2 regions of the Clostridium isatidis genome follow, and region 2 is predicted to be linked to the other one. Evidence: a T-box and tRNA genes for the amino acid it is inferred to sense, from the RefSeq annotation. Region 2 holds a T-box; the other holds one or more tRNA genes.
What was found. The T-box of region 2 lies ahead of tyrS (tyrosine--tRNA ligase). A T-box ahead of a tRNA ligase gene usually reads a tRNA of that ligase, here a tRNA-Tyr.
Positions count from the first base shown of each region.

Region 1 (9,300 bases), 1.4 Mb from region 2:
ATAAGGGACATAGTCCAATATATTCTTCTCCACATACTATACATTTATTTTCTGGAGGATAAATAATATATAATACTTCATTTATTATTATTTTTAATATTTTAATAAACCTTTTTCCCATATTTCTTTATTGTAATTCCTTGTGATATTTTTAGCTAATTCCATATCTTCTGAAAGGACTTTTGATACTAAAATAATCTCTCCCAAAGATTTATTACTATTTTTACCTGCTTCTGAAGATAAAAACACTAATTTTTTATAATTAAAAAAAGCATTATCACACATTAAAACTACAATATTAATATTTGTATTGTTTAAGTTTGAATAGTTTTTAATATTGTTTGTAATAACAAAAACAGATTTATTTTTTTCTTTATATAAAGCTTCTATTTTTTTATCATTATCCTTTTTTAAAAATTTAATTATTTTAATATCTTTAGCCTTTAATAATTCTGTATAGTTTTCATATATTTTATTCACATTATCTTCATAAGGAACTAAAATAATTACTTTACTTTTATTCTCTTTAAACCAAAGGAAATAATCATATAATTTATATGGAATTTCTTCTTCTAAATTAACTTTAGTATTCATTATCCTAGGCTCTATAAAAGGACTATTCCTTCTTAAATCTGAAATATAAATAACATCCCCGATATTTATTACTTTTTCAATTGAATATATACTTATTTTTTTACAAAATAAATATAAATACTCTACTGCATCTCTTATATTAGCTTTAGTCAATTTAGAAAACAAACTTATATCATCAATAATGCAAAAATCATATTGATGTTTTATCTTTTCCAAATTATTATAACTTACAAAATTGATTTGACTATTCACTTCTTCTGTTGATATAAAAGAATATGTAAATTTTATATCAACCTTTAAACCAGATACTAATTCCTTATTAATTTCTTCACTATCCCATACATATAAAATTCTCTTATTTTCCTTTAATAATAAAATAATTAATTCTTTATATATTAATGAAGTATTGTAGGGACTGGTAATAATAGTTAATAATTTTCTTTTACCTTTATACCACTTATTTAATAAATAATTATATTTATTTAATTCCTCAATACGTACTAACCTATTATTCAAGATTAATAACCTCTCATTCCTCAATAAGCATACTATTATTTGTTATTTCCATAATTCTATATTTTAAAGATGAATATCTTTCCATACTTTTTGTATTAGAAATCATATATTTTAATGCTTTTTCCATTCCTACCGTTACAACAAGCTCCTTAGCTCTTGTTATTGCAGTGTATAAAAGATTTCTATTCATTAATAAAGGCGAACCCATAAATACTGGTGAAATAATAACCTTGAATTCACTCCCCTGACTTTTATGTATTGTAATTGCATAAGCAAGTTCTAACTCATCTAGATAAATAAAATCATATACTACTCTTCTTTCATCATCAAAAATTACTGTTAGATTTTTTTCTTCCTCATTTATACTTTCAATAAATCCCATATCCCCATTAAAAACTCCGACACCTTCTTGTTCGCCAAAACCATTTACTCTTTCCCATCTTAATGAATAGTTGTTTTTAGTCTGCATAACTTTATCGCCTTCTCTAAAAATAACATCCTTTAGTTCCTTTTCTCTTTTATTTCTAGATCTTGGATTTAAAATTTCTTGAAGCTTATTATTTAAATTTATTACTCCTAGTTCTCCCTTTCTTGTAGGAGTTAAAATTTGTATATCCCTAAGTTTATCCCAGGAATTTTTAAAATTAGGTAGTCTTCTATTTATTAAATCTATTATTGTAAATAATATATCTTTTTGATCTTCTTTTTTCTCAAAAAAGAAATCTCCTTCTCTTTTATTTAAATAAGGCATCTCTCCATTATTAATTTTGTGAGCATTAACTACTATTAGACTTTCCTTTCCCTGCCTAAAAATATCAGTAAGCCTTACAACTTTAATAAAATTACTTTCTATTAAATCCTTTAAAACATTTCCAGCTCCAACAGAAGGTAATTGATCCACATCACCTACTATAATTAATCTTGTTCCAAGCTTTATTGCTTTAAGTAAATTATGCATTAGCATAATATCTATCATAGAAGCTTCATCAATTATTATGACATCAGCTTCTAAAGGTTCTGCTTCTCCTTTTATAAAGTATGAATTATCTTCATCATCGCTCACTCCCATTTCAAGAAGCCTATGAATTGTTTTTGCTTCCCTTCCAGTTGATTCGGTCATTCTTTTTGCAGCCCTTCCTGTTGGTGCCCCAAGTAAAACCTTCATTCCATTATTCTCATATATCTCAATTATAGCTTTTATTATTGTAGTTTTTCCTGTTCCAGGTCCCCCTGTGATTATTTCAATTCCATTGTCAAAGGCTCCTAATATTGCTTCCTTTTGTGAAGGTGCAAACTGGATATTATTTTTTCTTTCAAAAGTCTTTATTTCATCTTCAACATCTGTATTTATAGTCCTAAAATTTTCTATACTTAATGTTATTATTTTATTAGTAACCCCAAGTTCACAGTAATAATAAGGCAAAGCAAATACTGCCTCTATATCATTTATATTCTCAATCTTTATTTTAGTATCTAAAGCAAGATTTAATAAATTTTCTTCAACTTCTTCTATCTTTACTCCTAATATTTTTGAAACTTCCTTTACCAACATTTCTTTTGGCATAAAGGTATTACCAGCAGCTGAAAATTGATTTAATATATATTTAATTCCACTTTGTATTCTAAAGGGTGAATTACTTTCTATACCAAGACTTCTAGCAATTCTATCTGCTGTAATAAATCCAATTCCTGAAATCTCATCTGAAAGAATATATGGATTTTCCAAAACGATATCTTTGGCATGAGGTCCAAATTTTTTATAAACTTTTATACATTGATTAGTAGACATCCCATGTCCTTGAAAAAATATTATAATATCCTTTAAATCCTTATTTTCTAAATAAGATTCATATATAATTTTATATTTCTTTTCCCCAATACCTTCAACTTCCAATAGTTTTTCTATATTATTATCTAATATCTCTAAAGTTTTTTCCTTAAATTTCTTTACTATTCTTTTTGCTGTAATAGGACCAATTCCTTTAATTATTCCTGTACTTAAATATCTTTCTATACCTTCTATAGAGGTGGGTAGTATCTCTTCGTATTCTACTATATTAAACTGTTTTCCGAATTGTTTATGAATTACCCATTCTCCCTTCAATTTTACATTTTGACCTTCTTTTAAGAATGGAGCAATTCCAACAGCACTTATACTGTCTTTTTCAGTTCTTATTTTAGATACAACATAGCCTGTATCATCACTTTTGAATACAATTGAATCTACAATCCCATTTAAAATTTCCATATTAACGCTCCAAACCTTAAAAATTATAGTATTTTTTATTATTTTATTATAGCATAATATTAATTTTATTTAAAAATTTGTGCTAAACTATATTTGTAAAGATATCTATACAGGAGGTGTTTTTTATGATTATAAAAAACTGTAACATAATATACTTAGATAGAATAGAAAAAGGTTCTGTCTTAATTGAAAACGGTAAAATAAAAGAAATTAATCCTACTTCTTATAATACTGTAGAAGTAATTGATGGAGAAGGATTATATCTTGCTCCAGGTTTTATAGATGTTCATATTCATGGCGCTGGTGGACATGACACCATGGATGGAACTTATGAAGCTATAAATGAAATTTCTAAAATAATAGTAAAACATGGAACTACATCTTTTACTCCAACTACTATGACTGTCGCTATAAGTGACATAAGAAAATCTATGGAAGCTATAAAAGAAGCTAAATTAAAAGGTACTGATGGCGCTAAAGTATTAGGGGCTCATCTTGAAGGACCATTCATCAGCGGAAAAGCAATCGGGGCTCAAAATCCAAACTTTTTAGCTGAACCTACTTTAGAAAATTTTAAAGCTATGGTTGGAGATTGTGAAGATGCTGTTGTTTCAATTACAATTGCACCAGAAATTCCTGGCGCAAAAGAACTAGCTAAAGAACTTTCAAAGAAAGGTATAGTTTGTTCAATCGGACATACAAAAGCTACTTATAATGAAGCTATGGAAGGAATAAAATGCGGTTTTTCTCACGCTACACATCTATTTAATGCTATGACGCCATTTACCCACAGAGAACCTGGGGTTGTAGGAGCAATATTTGATAGTGATATAACAACTGAAACTATTTCAGATGGAATACACATTTCATATCCTTCCTTAAGAATAGCTTATAAGCAAAAAACTACAGATAAGGTTCTTTTAGTAACAGATGCAATGATGGCTTGCTGTATGCCGGATGGAATGTACAAACTAGGAGGTCAAGATGTTGTTGTTAAAGAAGGGGCTGCTAGACTTGTAAGCGGTTCTTTAGCTGGCTCTGTTTTAACATTAGATAAAGCAGTCTATAATGTTTATAAAAACGTAGGATACCCTCTACACGAAGCAGTTAAAATGGCTAGTTACAATGCTGCAAGACATTGTAAAGTTGATGATAGAAAAGGTCTTATAAAAGAAGGTTATGATGCAGACTTATTATTATTTGATGACGAAATTAATATCAAAAAAGTTTTCGTTGATGGAAAAGAAGTTTATAACTCTTAATTATGCTCACAGGAAACGTAAGCCTTTAGTATAACTAAAAAATATAGAGCCTAATTGGCTTCCTACCAATCAGGCTCTTTTCTATTATAAAATCTTAAAGTAATTTCTTAATTTCTTCTACTTTATTTAACTTTTCCCAAGGTAAATCTAAATCATTTCTTCCAAAATGTCCATAAGCAGCTGTTTGTTTATAAATAGGTCTTCTTAAATCTAAATCTCTTATTATAGCACCTGGTCTTAAATCAAATACTTTTTCTACTATTGAAATTATTTCTTCATCAGATTTCTTTCCTGTTCCAAAAGTATCTACTACTATTGATACTGGTTTCGCAACACCTATTGCATAAGCTAATTGGATTTCAAGCTTATCTGCTATTCCTGCTGCTACTAAGTTCTTAGCCACCCATCTTGCTGCATAAGCGGCTGATCTATCAACCTTTGTTGGATCCTTTCCTGAGAAAGCTCCACCGCCATGTCTTCCATATCCACCATATGTGTCAACAATAATTTTTCTTCCTGTTAATCCACTATCTCCTTGAGGACCTCCAACAACAAATCTTCCTGTAGGATTTATGAAATATTTTGTTTTATCATCTAATAATTCAGCAGGAACAACTACTTTAATTACATGTTCCATTAAATCTTCTTTAATCTTTTCTTGTGTTACATCTTCACTATGTTGTGTTGATATTACAATAGTATCAACTCTAACTACTTTATTATCATCATACTCAACTGTAACTTGAGTTTTTCCATCAGGTCTTAAGTAACTTAAAGTTCCGTTCTTTCTTACTTCTGATAATCTTCTAGAAAGTTTATGTGCTAATGATATAGGCATTGGCATATATTCTTCTGTTTCATTTGTTGCAAAACCAAACATCATCCCTTGATCTCCAGCCCCAACTGCTTCTACATCACCTTGTTCTCCTATTCTTGCTTCTAATGCCTTATCAACTCCCATTGCTATATCTCCTGATTGTTCGTCAATAGAAGTTAAAACTGAACAAGTATCACAGTCAAAACCAAATTTTGCTCTATCATAACCAATTTCTCTTACTGTTTGTCTTACTATTTTTGGAATATCAACATAACAACTAGTTGATATTTCTCCCATAACTAATACCATACCTGTGGTTACAGCTGTTTCACAAGCAACTCTTGCCGTAGGATCTTGTGCTAAAATACTGTCTAATACTGCATCGGATATTTGATCACAAATTTTATCTGGATGTCCTTCTGTAACTGATTCAGATGTAAATAATCTTTTCATGATATTCTCTCCTTTCTTTTATTTGATATTAATTCTAAAAAGATTCATATAAAAGAAAAAAATCTCTTCGACAAGAAGAGATTAAATAACTATATATCTTCTTATCTTGCAAAATTAATTGCAGGAATTGGCACCACACTTTTATTAAAGCAGGTTGCCGGGTTTCACAGGGCCCTTTTCCCTCCACCTCTCTTGATAAGAATTAATATCAAATTTTCTTTTTAGATTTTATCATTTATAGCTATAATAGTCAACAAAAAAAGACAAGGTTCTCTTGTCTTTTTTTGGTGGGGGAGGACGGATTCGAACCATCGAAACGATAACGTAACAGATTTACAGTCTGCCCCCTTTGGCCACTCGGGAACTCCCCCATATATGGAGCTGGCAATAGGACTCGAACCTACAACCTGCTGATTACAAGTCAGCTGCTCTACCATTGAGCCATGCCAGCATATTTTTAAAAGATTTATTGGTGGAAACAACAGGGATCGAACCTGTGACCCCCTGCTTGTAAGGCAGGTGCTCTCCCAGCTGAGCTATGCTTCCATATTAAAATAATTTGTGGTGGAGGAGGATGGATTCGAACCATCGAAACGATAACGTAACAGATTTACAGTCTGCCCCCTTTGGCCACTCGGGAACTCCTCCATATATGGAGCTGGCAATAGGACTCGAACCTACAACCTGCTGATTACAAGTCAGCTGCTCTACCATTGAGCCATGCCAGCATATTCTTAATTTTAATGAATTTTATGGTGGGGGAGGACGGATTCGAACCATCGAAACGATAACGTAACAGATTTACAGTCTGCCCCCTTTGGCCACTCGGGAACTCCCCCATGTAAATTCATTAATTTGTCAAATAAACTTTCGTCTCCTCGACTAACAATAGTTAGTATATATTTATTGTCTTTATATTTCAAGTTTGGTTTTTACGCTTTTAAAGAAATTAACTTTACCTATTATTTTTTTTCTTCGTTTTTCTTTAAATTAATACCATGAGCATTTTTTTATATATTATTCTGTATTTCTTCTAGTTTAATGTAGTCTCCTAATATATCTTTAAACTCCTGATAATTTTCTTTTGACATTCTCTTCTCTAATAAGCCAAAACCTTTAGTAATGTTTTCAATATTATTTATATCTGCAAAATAATTATTTATCTTTATAATATCAACTATAGATAAATTTTTTATTAAAACATTAAGTTTATCTCTTTTTTCTTGAGAAAGATTGCTTATCTTTGAGAATGTTCCCTCCCTAGGATTTAAATTATCAATTATATACATATTATTTTCTTCATAATTATTATTTAAATGTTCATATTCAGTAACTATTATATTATCACTTATTGCATCTATACTCTTTAGTGGTTCCCATATTAGTAAAAAATAAATTGGTATAGCAGCACTTATTATAACAGTTAGCGAATAAATTATTACTTTTTTCATTAATTTTCATCTCCCTTCATTTAATTAATTTCCATTTTTATTAATTTTATACATATGATAATATTGTTTGTTCAACATACATATATTTCTATGGGGGTGAAGTTTTTGAAAAGCAAATTTTTATACAATTCATTTAATTCTCATATTGAAATGGCTAAATTGATAAAAAATTTTATAAAAAAAAATACTATTATAGTATGTATAGGAACAGATAAGTGCATCATAGACTGCTTAGGACCCTTAGTTGGAACTATTTTAAAAGAGAAAAATATAGAACTTCCTGTTTACGGAACAATTCAAAATCCAATTCATGCTGCAAATCTGAAAAGTAAATTAAGAGAGATTATGAAAATTCACCCCAATTCTTTTATCATTGGAATAGATGCCTGTCTTGGAGAACCTGAAGCAATAGGTGAAATCCATGTTAGAGATTATCCAATTCACCCTGGAAAGGGTGTAGGGAAAATTCTACCTGAAGTAGGTAATGTATCTATTGTAGGTATAATTGATAGTAATGAACATTCTAATTTTATACACATTCATACTGTTAGACTTAATTTTGTATTTGAAATGGCTTATGTTATATCTAATGCAATATTAGAAGCATACAACAACTTTAATAAAGAAAATAAAAAACAAAATATATGAGGCTGTCTATGACAGCCTCATTTTTATAAAGTTGAATTTAATTGTTTTTTATATGTGAATATTTTAATTTATTATTCTTCTATTAAGTCAATTTGTCTATCTGAAAAATCTATATCTATCTTATCCAAATATGATAAAACCTTACCTGTTCCTTCTGCTACTGCTTCTATTGAATTAGGAGCTACTTCAGCACAAACGCCGGTTTCATGTTCTATTAATTTGTCTAATCCATTTAATAAAGCTCCTCCACCAGTCATAACAATTCCTTTTTCAATTATATCAGCAGCTAATTCAGGCGGTGTTTTTTCCAAAACTAATTTAACGTTATCAACTATCAATGAAACAGCTTCTCTTAATGCTTCATTAATTTCTGCTGATGATATCATAACCTCATCTGGTAATCCAGTAATTAAATTTCTTCCCTTAACTGTTGCAGTCTCATCTTTTGATCCATTAAACGCTGAACCTATATTAATCTTTAATTCTTCTGCTGTTTTTTCACCAATCATTATCTTATATTTATTTCTAACATATTTTATTATTGCATCATCAAAAGTATCTCCAGCAACTTTAATTGATGATCTTACAACTACTCCACCTAAGGAAATTACGGCAATATCAGTTGTTCCTCCTCCGATATCGACTACCATTGAACCACTAGGTTTAGTGATATCTAATCCAGCCCCAATTGCAGCCGCAAGAGGCTCTTCTATTAAATGTACCTTTTTAGCACCTGTATTTCTTGCTGCATCTATTACCGCTCTTTTTTCAACTTCTGTTGCCTGTGAAGGTACACATATCATTACTTTAGGAGCTGTAAATTTACTTTTGCCATAGGCCTTTCTTATGAATTCTTTTAACATTCTTTCAGTTATATCATAATCAGATATAACCCCATCCCTTAATGGCCTAACTGCAATAATATTACCCGGTGTTCTACCAATCATTCTTCTTGCTTCTTCGCCTACAGCAAGTACCTTATTATTATTCTTGTTAATTGCAACTACTGAAGGTTCCTTTAAAATTATTCCTTTTCCTTTAGCATAAACTAAAACAGTTGCTGTTCCTAAATCTATGCCTAAATCACTCCTTTGTTTCCAAAACCACATTTATATTTCACTCCTAATCTTTCAAAGTTAAATAATTTTTACAATTTTCGTCCTAATTTTTATTATATATGGATTATGGCAAACCTTCAATATATTTGCATTTTTTTATTACTTTACAGCTTTATATTTAGCTTGAGTAGCTTTTCCACCTCTTATATGACGCTCAGCTTTATTTAGTTCTAAGATAGAATGAGTTTGTTTT
Region 1 covers NZ_CP016786.1:2,410,412-2,419,711, forward strand. Annotated here, with positions in the region: gene BEN51_RS11355 (ComF family protein) at 1-121, opposite strand, end outside; gene BEN51_RS11360 (hypothetical protein) at 94-1,110, opposite strand; gene recD2 (SF1B family DNA helicase RecD2) at 1,124-3,358, opposite strand; gene nagA (N-acetylglucosamine-6-phosphate deacetylase) at 3,484-4,620, shown strand; gene metK (methionine adenosyltransferase) at 4,715-5,890, opposite strand; SAM riboswitch class I at 5,989-6,092, opposite strand; tRNA gene BEN51_RS11380 (tRNA-Tyr) at 6,176-6,261, opposite strand; tRNA gene BEN51_RS11385 (tRNA-Thr) at 6,267-6,341, opposite strand; tRNA gene BEN51_RS11390 (tRNA-Val) at 6,361-6,436, opposite strand; tRNA gene BEN51_RS11395 (tRNA-Tyr) at 6,453-6,538, opposite strand; tRNA gene BEN51_RS11400 (tRNA-Thr) at 6,544-6,618, opposite strand; tRNA gene BEN51_RS11405 (tRNA-Tyr) at 6,644-6,729, opposite strand; gene BEN51_RS11410 (hypothetical protein) at 6,901-7,341, opposite strand; gene yyaC (spore protease YyaC) at 7,447-7,989, shown strand; gene mreB (rod shape-determining protein) at 8,061-9,098, opposite strand; gene spoIIID (sporulation transcriptional regulator SpoIIID) at 9,207-9,300, opposite strand, start outside.
Region 1: it encodes a tRNA-Tyr, which carries the amino acid that the T-box ahead of tyrS (tyrosine--tRNA ligase) is inferred to sense. The anticodon was not compared.

Region 2 (9,300 bases):
TTAATAAACTTGCTAATACTGACCAAAACACTCCATAACCTTTACTTTTCATTAAAATTCCATAAGCGGCCCCTAAAAATATATATCCTGTTAATACTGGAATTGTATAGGGAAATGCTGCTTTTAATACTAAAATCTTTTCTTTAATTTTTTTCTTCAAATTATCACCATACCTTTCCAAATAAAAAATACTTTTATTTTCTAAGAACTTCTTTTAATAATTTTATCATATTTATTCATTTTATAGCTAAACTTTAATTTGTATTCTCTATACAAATATAATATAAAAAGAAATACTAAAGGTTAAATAATAACTGCATCCATAGGGCCTCCTTTTATCTATCTCTAGATGTGATTAATTGGTAATTTATCTTCGTTATATCATAATTATAGAGGTCTTTTGTATAAATTACTAGTTCCTTATAATTAAAGTCCAGAACAAAGATCCTGGACTTTTTATTACTTAATCAAATATTAATTTTAAAAATCTCTTCTTCCCAATTCTTATTACATCACCAGATTTTAAGAAGATATTAATATCCTCTGATGATAATTTATCACCATTAAGCTGAACTCCTCCTTGATTTAGAAGTCTAATAAATTCCTTTTTACTAGAAACATAGGACATATCCTTTAGTTTTGGAATAATATCTAAAACTGTAACTTTTCCAGCTTCAATTTTTAATTCAGGAATATTCTCAGGAATAGCTTTTTTGCTAAAGGCTGTATCATAAAAATTTATTGCCTTTTCTAATTCTTCCTTAGTATGGTATAGGGACACTATAGTTTTTGCTAAGTTATATTTAATATCTCTAGGATTAACATTATTATTTAGCATTTCTTTAATCTTATCAATTTCATCAGGATGCTCATCTGTAGCAAGTTCATAGTATCTAATAATAAGATTATCTGGAATTTCCATAACCTTTTTAAACATTACTTCAGCTGCTTCATTAACTCCAATATAGTTTCCAAGACTTTTACTCATTTTCTCTACACCATCTAGTCCTTCTAGGATAGGCATGAAAATTGCAATTTGCTGTTCTTGCCCCATTGCTTTTTGAAGAGATCTTCCCATAAGGATATTAAAAGTTTGATCTGTTCCTCCTAACTCAATATCAGCATTAAGCTCAATAGAATCATAAGCCTGCATTAATGGGTAAAAGAATTCATGAATTCCTATTGGTACTTGATTTTGATATCTTTTTTGAAAATCATCTCTCTCTAGCATTCTTGCAACTGTTGTTGTTGAGGCCAATCTTAAAACATCCTCAAAATTAAGTTTAGAAAGCCATTCACTATTAAACCTAACTTCTGTCTTTTCCTTATCAAGAACTTTAAAAATCTGATCACAGTAAGTCTTTGCATTTTCCTTTACCTGCTCATCAGATAATGCAGCCCTGCCCTTTGACTTTCCAGTAGGATCACCTATCCTGCCAGTAAAATCACCAATTACAATTACTACACGATGACCTAAATCCTGCATTTGTTTAATCTTTCTTAGTACAACAGCATGACCTAAGTGTATATCAGGTGCCGAAGGATCTAATCCTAACTTAATTGTTAATGGTTTACTGCTTTCATAAGATCTTTCTAATTTCCTTAATAATTCTTCTTCGTTAATAAGGTTCTCTACTCCCTTACTAATAATTTTCATCTGCTCCTTTGCTTTTAACATATCAACATCTCCTTTAGAAATATTTTTAATATTGCAAGTTCTATAAGAAAGTAAAGCGGATAATAAAAAAACTCATCCTTAATCAAAAGGACGAGTTAATACTCGTGGTACCACCTTAAGTTCATAAACAACTCACATTGTTTACCTTATCAAGTACGTCACTAATTGCGAGATACTTTAGCACTATAACGGGCGCAGGTTTCCGTCGCAGCCTACTTGATATAATCTTTCGGTGCGAAGCTCCAAGATGTATTCACAATCCCTAACCATGCACCTCTCATCAACCGGTAACTTTCTGTTTGGTATCCTGATTGCTACTCTTTCTTATCATAGCCTTTACTTCTTATACTCCGAAATGCACAATATGCAAATCTTGGTTATGCAGATATTAAATTAAGAAAATTATACTAACTTATTATTTATTAGTCAAGAAGTCTATTAAATTCTAAATATTAAACGGTTATTTATTCTTAAAAATAATAATAATAATATTATTATTGTAGTTCCTACTTTTGCAATTAAATTTATAAATTTTTGGGCTTTTAGCTTATTTTTAAAGGCCCTTTCAATTACTTTATAAATTATTAATCCAATTAATCCACCTAAAGTATTATTAATTAAATCAGTAATATCACTAGCTCCTATACTAAAAATATACTGCAATAGCTCACATGTAAAACTTATAAGAAAAAATAGGAATAACTTATTAATTGTCTTCCATTTTTCAAATAAAATTCCTGTATAAATTCCTAAAGGCACAAAAACAACAACATTCATAATCATTTCGTTATATGAAATTTTGCCATTTAGCTTTAAAGGTTCACTAAAAGGGATTAGATTGATCGTTCTTAAATTTCCTATATGTGTAAAGGGTACATTTAATTTAAAAACAATAATCCAAATAAGGGTAATTAGGTAGATTATAAATAAGCTATAAGTTAATTTATTAATTTTATGCTTTTCCAAATTAGACCTCCAATATTTTTGTAATTTTTATAGAAGAATATAATAGTTCTAGCTATGATTTTTACCTATTAATAATATCATTATTTTCTAATAGGCTCTACAAAGCTTTCTTACAAAAATATTACTAAAAACTTAAATTATAATTACCTTTTCAAGGACTAAATACAGTAAAATCCTATTTCCTCAACTAAATCTTAAATATTTGCTTCTTCAAAGGAAGAAAAAAGGAAAACTATAAGTAGGCAAAAATGCTTACTGTTTTTACGTCAATAATTTCTCCCTTCTTTATTTTTTCTTTAACTTCATTTATATTCATAATCTTTACATTAGTAAATTCATCTTCATCCTCATCCTTACTTCCTAATGTTAAGTTTGTTGCCTTGTAAAGATATATTATTTCATCACAAAAACCAGGAGCTGTTGCAATTGAACCTAAGTATTCTATATTTCCAGCAATATAACCTGTTTCTTCTCTAAGCTCTCTTTTAGCACACTCTTCTATAGCTTCCCCCTTATCAAGCTTACCTGCTGGTATTTCAAGTAATACTTTATTTAAGGCTAATCTAAACTGTTCAACTAAGATTATATTTTCATCATCTAAAAAGGCAATTATTCCACAAGCTCCAGGATGTCTTATAATATCTCTATTACTTTCCTTTCCATTTGGCAGCTCAACTTCTAAATTTCTAAATTCTAAAAAATTTCCTTTATAGATTAATTTGTCTTTTATTACTTTTTCTTTTAAGTCCATAATTATCTCCTTATCTATAATTCTCTACAATACATAACTTCAACAGCATTACAGAATTTTTTTGATTTATCTGCTAATACAAATTTATGTTTCTCGTAAAATTTACGAGCTCTTTTATTTTCTTCAAAAACCCAAAGAAGAACTTTGCTATATCCTAGCTTCTTTATTTCTTTTAAGATATGCTCCATCATAATTGAGCCATATCCCTTTCCCCAATTATTCTTAAGGCTATGAATGCAAATTATTTCTGCATAACCTTCCATATCTTCATCTCTTGCTTTATCCCAATAAGCGATACAGTGAGGATTATCATCTAACGATAATATATAGCCATTTGCGATATTTTCTTTAAGAAGATAAGAATACATTTCTATTGCTTTATCAATATTGCTGTATTTCTCTAAGTCGTCCTTAGATAATATTGTATTAAAGGCATTCTTCCATGATTCTGTTTGTATATATGCTAAGATTTTTTCATCTCCACTTTTAACTTTCCTTATATTAATTTTTTCTTTCATATTTATTATACTCCTTTAGAAATGAATTTTTATACACTATCCTTTATTTTTCTTTTTTTAGATATATAAAAAATAGCTAAGTACATAATTATAGCACATGCTGTTGCAATAATATCAACTATATCAAAAGGGCTGTCGAGAAACAAATCATGTATTATTTCAGAAATTAATCCCAAAAGAAAAATAGTTCCAGAAGTTAAAAGACAAGCTTTAAAGTTAAACTCCTTTTTAGATTTTTCAAAAAACCTTTCTCCCATCCATATAAAAAACCAAGCCGCTGAGATATTAGGCATCATTCCCAAAATAAATTGAATTAGCTCGATATTATTTAAGCTGGTTCCTCTTAATAATACCGTAAGACCCCAAGATAGCGCACCAATAAGTCCAAAGACTGTAGTAAGTGAAAGTTTTTTCATAATAGTTCTCCTACCCATAGTTAGTTTTATTATTTTATACAATGATATCATCTATTTCAATATAATTCCATAAAAATCCTATTACTTATTATATTTCTTATATAAGAAAATAATAACACAATAAAAATATACCTCAATATGATAATAATTTATTGACAAACGATAAATATTTTATTATTCTATAATTAGAAATTATAGATGAGGTGTTTTGTATGAAAAAATATTCAACATTATTATTAAAGATAGCGGTTTTTCTTATTGGTCTTCCAGTATTAGCAGCCTGTCTCTATATATTACCAAATATAATAATAGAGCTTTTTACTATGCCTCCAAAAGGTATATTTTTATTAATTTCAATTTTTATAATGTTATCTGGATCAGCATCATTCTTTTTTATAGCCTTATATCAAGCCTATAAGCTTTTAAACTATATTGAAAAAAAGGAAGCCTTTTCTAATTTGTCAGTAAATGCTTTAAGCATAATAAAAAAATGTGCCTTTGTAATCAGCGGCTTTTATACTGCTGGACTGCCAATTTTATATTTAATTGCTCAGCTTGATGATGCTCCAAGCGTTATATTAATTGGACTAATTATCATATTTGCTTCAGTTGTTATTGGAATTTTTGCTGCTCTTCTTCAAGAGATTTTAAAAAATGCCATAGAAATAAAATCAGAAAATGATTTAACGATTTGAGGTGATTGGAAGTGGCAATAATAATTAACATAGACGTAATGCTGGCTAAAAGGAAGATGAGCGTTACAGAACTTTCAGAAAAAGTTGGAATAACAATGGCTAATATATCTATTTTAAAAAATGGAAAGGCTAAAGCTATAAGATTTTCTACTTTGGATGCTATTTGTAAGGCCTTAGATTGTCAGCCTGGTGATATTTTAGAATATAGAGAAGATTAATATTTAAAGCTATTGCAAAGCACAGTTTAGTTTGCAATAGCTTTTATATTATTGTTATTATTTTTCGAAAGCAAAATAGGAGAAAATAGTACCTGAAATAAAACTACCATCAGCAAATAAAATATCTTTTTTCATAGATATTTGAACTTGATTCAATAACCTTACAAGTTCTGTTAGTTTATTTTCATCTAAGGAAAATTTGATACCATATTCATATAAATTAGTATCAATTTCCTTGCCCCATACCGAATGTCCGTAAACTTTAACTTCTGTCTTCATCAATTTTGTTGTAAATTGAAGAACAATATCATTATCTATAGGTAAATTAATATCAGATACAAAACATAAACCTCCCGGTCCAATATTTTTAATTAAGACCTTTGTATTACCTACATTAACTTTCTTACCTTTAATTTCTAAAACAGTCAATTCAGCTTCTAGCGACTGCATAAACTTAACTCTAAAATATTGACGTCTATCTCCTTCAAATTTTGTATCATTAACTATAACCGGCTTACATTTTTTCTTAGCTAATACTTTTTCAAATATTATTTTCGGTGATGGTTTACTATAAAGATAACCTTGTCCAGAATAACATTTTAAATTTCTTAAAAATTCTAGCTGATCCCAACTTTCTATTTTCTCTGCAGATATTTTAATTTTTAATTCCTGAGCCATTCTAATTATATGTTTAATTATAATTGTACTATCTTCATTTTTGTTAATAAAAGAACCATCTAGTTTCAATATATCAATATTACGAGAAGGTAAACATGTTAAAGATGAGTATCCTGTTCCAAAATCATCAAGAGCAATTTGAATACCTAAAGATCTTAATTCCTTAATGCTTGAAATTATTTTATCTGTTTTTCCCATAAGGGCACTTTCTTTTATTTCTAGAATTAAAAAATTAGGCTTTAATTCATATTCCTCAATAATGTTTTTAATCTTTTTAACTAAATCTGCTTCTAATAACTGCATTCCTGAAAGATTAATAGAAATTTTGATGTTAGGCAGTCCATTATCTATCCATTCTTTATAATTACTGCAAACTTCCTTTAATAACCAATTGCCTATATTAATAATATATCCTGTTTCTTCTGCCATGGAAATAAACTCATTAGGAGATATTATTCCCCATTCTGGATGTTCCCATCTAATTAAAGCTTCTGCTCCTATTATTTCATTAGTATTGAGATTCACAAAAGGCTGATAAAAAATTCTAAGCTGATTATTTTCTACTGCCCTTCTTAAATCCCTTTGAAGAATAAAATATTTATAGGTTTGAATGCTAGTATCTGATGAATAGAATTTATATCTATTTCTTTCTTCATTTTTTGCTAAAAATAATGCAACTTCAGCATTCCTTACAAGTTCATCCTTATCTATTTTATTATTTTCATAAATACTTATTCCGACGCTTATTTTTACATCTAATTCATACTTGTCCACCTTTATTGGCTGAGAAAATAATTTAAATAATATTTTCAAAATTAATTTATATTCATCTATATTACGTACACCTTCTATAACAATTACAAATCTATGAGCAGTATAACGGAATAATAATTTTTTATTACCACAATAAAGTTTTAACTTTTCAACTATTTGTACTGTATATTGTTCTGCTATCTTATAACCTAATGTATTTTTTACAAAAATTATACTATCAATATCTACCATGAAAAGAGCAAATCTTTTATTATTTTCTTTGGCTTCTTCAATTAATTCATTGATTTTCTTATTAAAGGATAATCTATTAGGTAATCCTGTTAAGTGATCATGAGAAGATAGATATATTATTTTTTGTTCATTTTTTACTCTATCTGTTATATCTCTAAAATTAACCACAATACCTTCAATTGCTGTATCATTTAAGTAATTTTGCATATGAAATTCTAAATAGATCTCTTCTCCATCTTTAGTTTTTAATAGTATATCTTTTGTAATTTTTTTCTCCGGATTATTTTTTACAAATTCTATCATTTCAACTAACTTTGGAATTTCATACTTATCATAAAACTCAAATATTGGTTTTCCAATACGCTCTTCAATCTTATAGCCAGTTACTCTTTCTGAAGCCTCACTTATATATACTATTTTTCCTTCAGAATCCAAAATTTCAAAGATTTCAAAGGAATCCTTTATTAATGCACTAAATCTTCTTTTTAATTTATAAATTTTCTCTTCCTCTAATCTTAGTTTCTTCTTTAATATAACTTTATCTGTTATATCTTGAATTGTTCCATACATATACCTTACTTCTTTTTCATCATTAAAAGCAAATTCTACTATTTCATATATATGTCTTTCAGAGCCATCTTTATTTATAAGCCTAAATTCTATTTCTACAGGCTCTTCTGATGGATTACTATATATTTCATAAATTTTTTCTATATCATCTGGATGTATGTATTCTTTCATTTCATCTAAGGAGATACAAGTAACTTTAGTAGAAAATCCAAATATTTTACTGGCTTCATCTGATAAATAACATCTATTATTATCAAAATCTGCCTGCCAACTTCCGATAGTAGATAATTTTTGAACTTGATTAATAAGCTTTAAGCATCTTTTAAATTCATCAAATATATTATTTTTTGTTTCACATTCTAAAACACCTGTGATGGTAGTTAGATATCCACTTTCATCATAAATTGTCTCTAATTTTCCTACAACAAATTTATTATTTTTTATATAATGGGAAACAGAACATACACAAGCAGCCTTTTCTCCTAACAAATATTTTTTTATCGCATTTTCTATTTTTATTTTATAATCTGGATGAATTAAATTAATGGCCTTTCTATAATCGTTATTAAACTCAAGAGGACCAACTCCATAGATATTAAAAATCTCATCAGTACAATAAAATTTATCATTAATAACATCATATTTCCAAATGCCAAGATTGGCCTTATTTTCACTATTATCTCTTAGATTTTTCTCCCTTACTTCTTCAAAGATTCCAACTATATTTATTGGATTATTATTTTCATCTTTTAAAAACATAATACTTGTTTGAACATCTTTAATTTTTCCCTTTTTACTTATTATCTTAAAATTAATTATATCTTCCTTAATATCTGTACTTTCTAATCGAAAAATCTTTATAAACTCAATATTTTCTGGATGAACAAAAGATAAGCAATCTTCTAGAGTACCATTATACTCTTCTGGCTTGCACTCCAATATTTGAAATATATCCTTTGATAAAAACATTCTTTCATTTTCAATATCAAAAATCCAATATCCAGCATTCCTATTATCTTCTTGAATATCTTTTTCTTTTATTAGCTTAATATTTTTTTTCAATTCTTCTAGTTGAAGCAGATGATTATTTACGTCCATATAATACACTCCTTATTTTTCTTATAATTCCACAAACCTTTACAAAAATATAAACGTTGTCATTTCACTCAAAAAAATATTGAATATACATACTCATTATACCTTTTTCTACAAATAACGTCAATTTTGCACAAAATTATTTATATTCTTATAATTAATAATAACCATTCTTTAAAAGTAATAGAATTTTTTTATTATTTCCCAAAAGTAATTGTTGTACATTAAAATTATTAGAAAAATAAACTATCTTAGAAGTAACAATAAATATAAGTAATACATAGTATAATTTAAAACAAAAGGAGCATGTAGCTCTCCCAAGTGAGTACAAGCCCTGTAAAAGCTTAACCTCCCTTAAGAGAGCTAGATGCCCCTATTTTTCTCCAAAGACATTATCAATATCTTCAGTAATTTTCCCATCAATTAATCCTTTCTTATACATGTCATATAATATTTTCATTGCTTCTTTATGTACTAGTCCTTTTCTATAAGGTCTTTCTTCTGTTAAAGCTTGATAAATATCTAAACAAGTCATAAGCCTTGAATTAAAATCTAAATCCTTTTCAGTTTTGCCAAAAGGATAACCCATGCCATTTAATTTTTCGTGATGATTTGAAGCCCATTCATTAATATCTTCAAAGCCTTTAATTTCTTGAAGGGCTATTCTTGTATAATAAACGTGCTTTTTCATTAACTCAAACTCTTCAAAG
Region 2 covers NZ_CP016786.1:986,386-995,685, reverse strand. Annotated here, with positions in the region: gene BEN51_RS04730 (AzlC family ABC transporter permease) at 1-160, opposite strand, end outside; gene tyrS (tyrosine--tRNA ligase) at 464-1,678, opposite strand; T-box leader at 1,762-2,018, opposite strand; gene BEN51_RS04720 (VanZ family protein) at 2,117-2,644, opposite strand; gene BEN51_RS04715 (NUDIX hydrolase) at 2,877-3,395, opposite strand; gene BEN51_RS04710 (GNAT family N-acetyltransferase) at 3,410-3,913, opposite strand; gene BEN51_RS04705 (hypothetical protein) at 3,943-4,329, opposite strand; gene BEN51_RS04700 (DUF2975 domain-containing protein) at 4,542-5,024, shown strand; gene BEN51_RS04695 (helix-turn-helix domain-containing protein) at 5,036-5,242, shown strand; gene BEN51_RS04690 (EAL domain-containing protein) at 5,300-8,593, opposite strand; gene BEN51_RS04685 (HD-GYP domain-containing protein) at 8,964-9,300, opposite strand, start outside.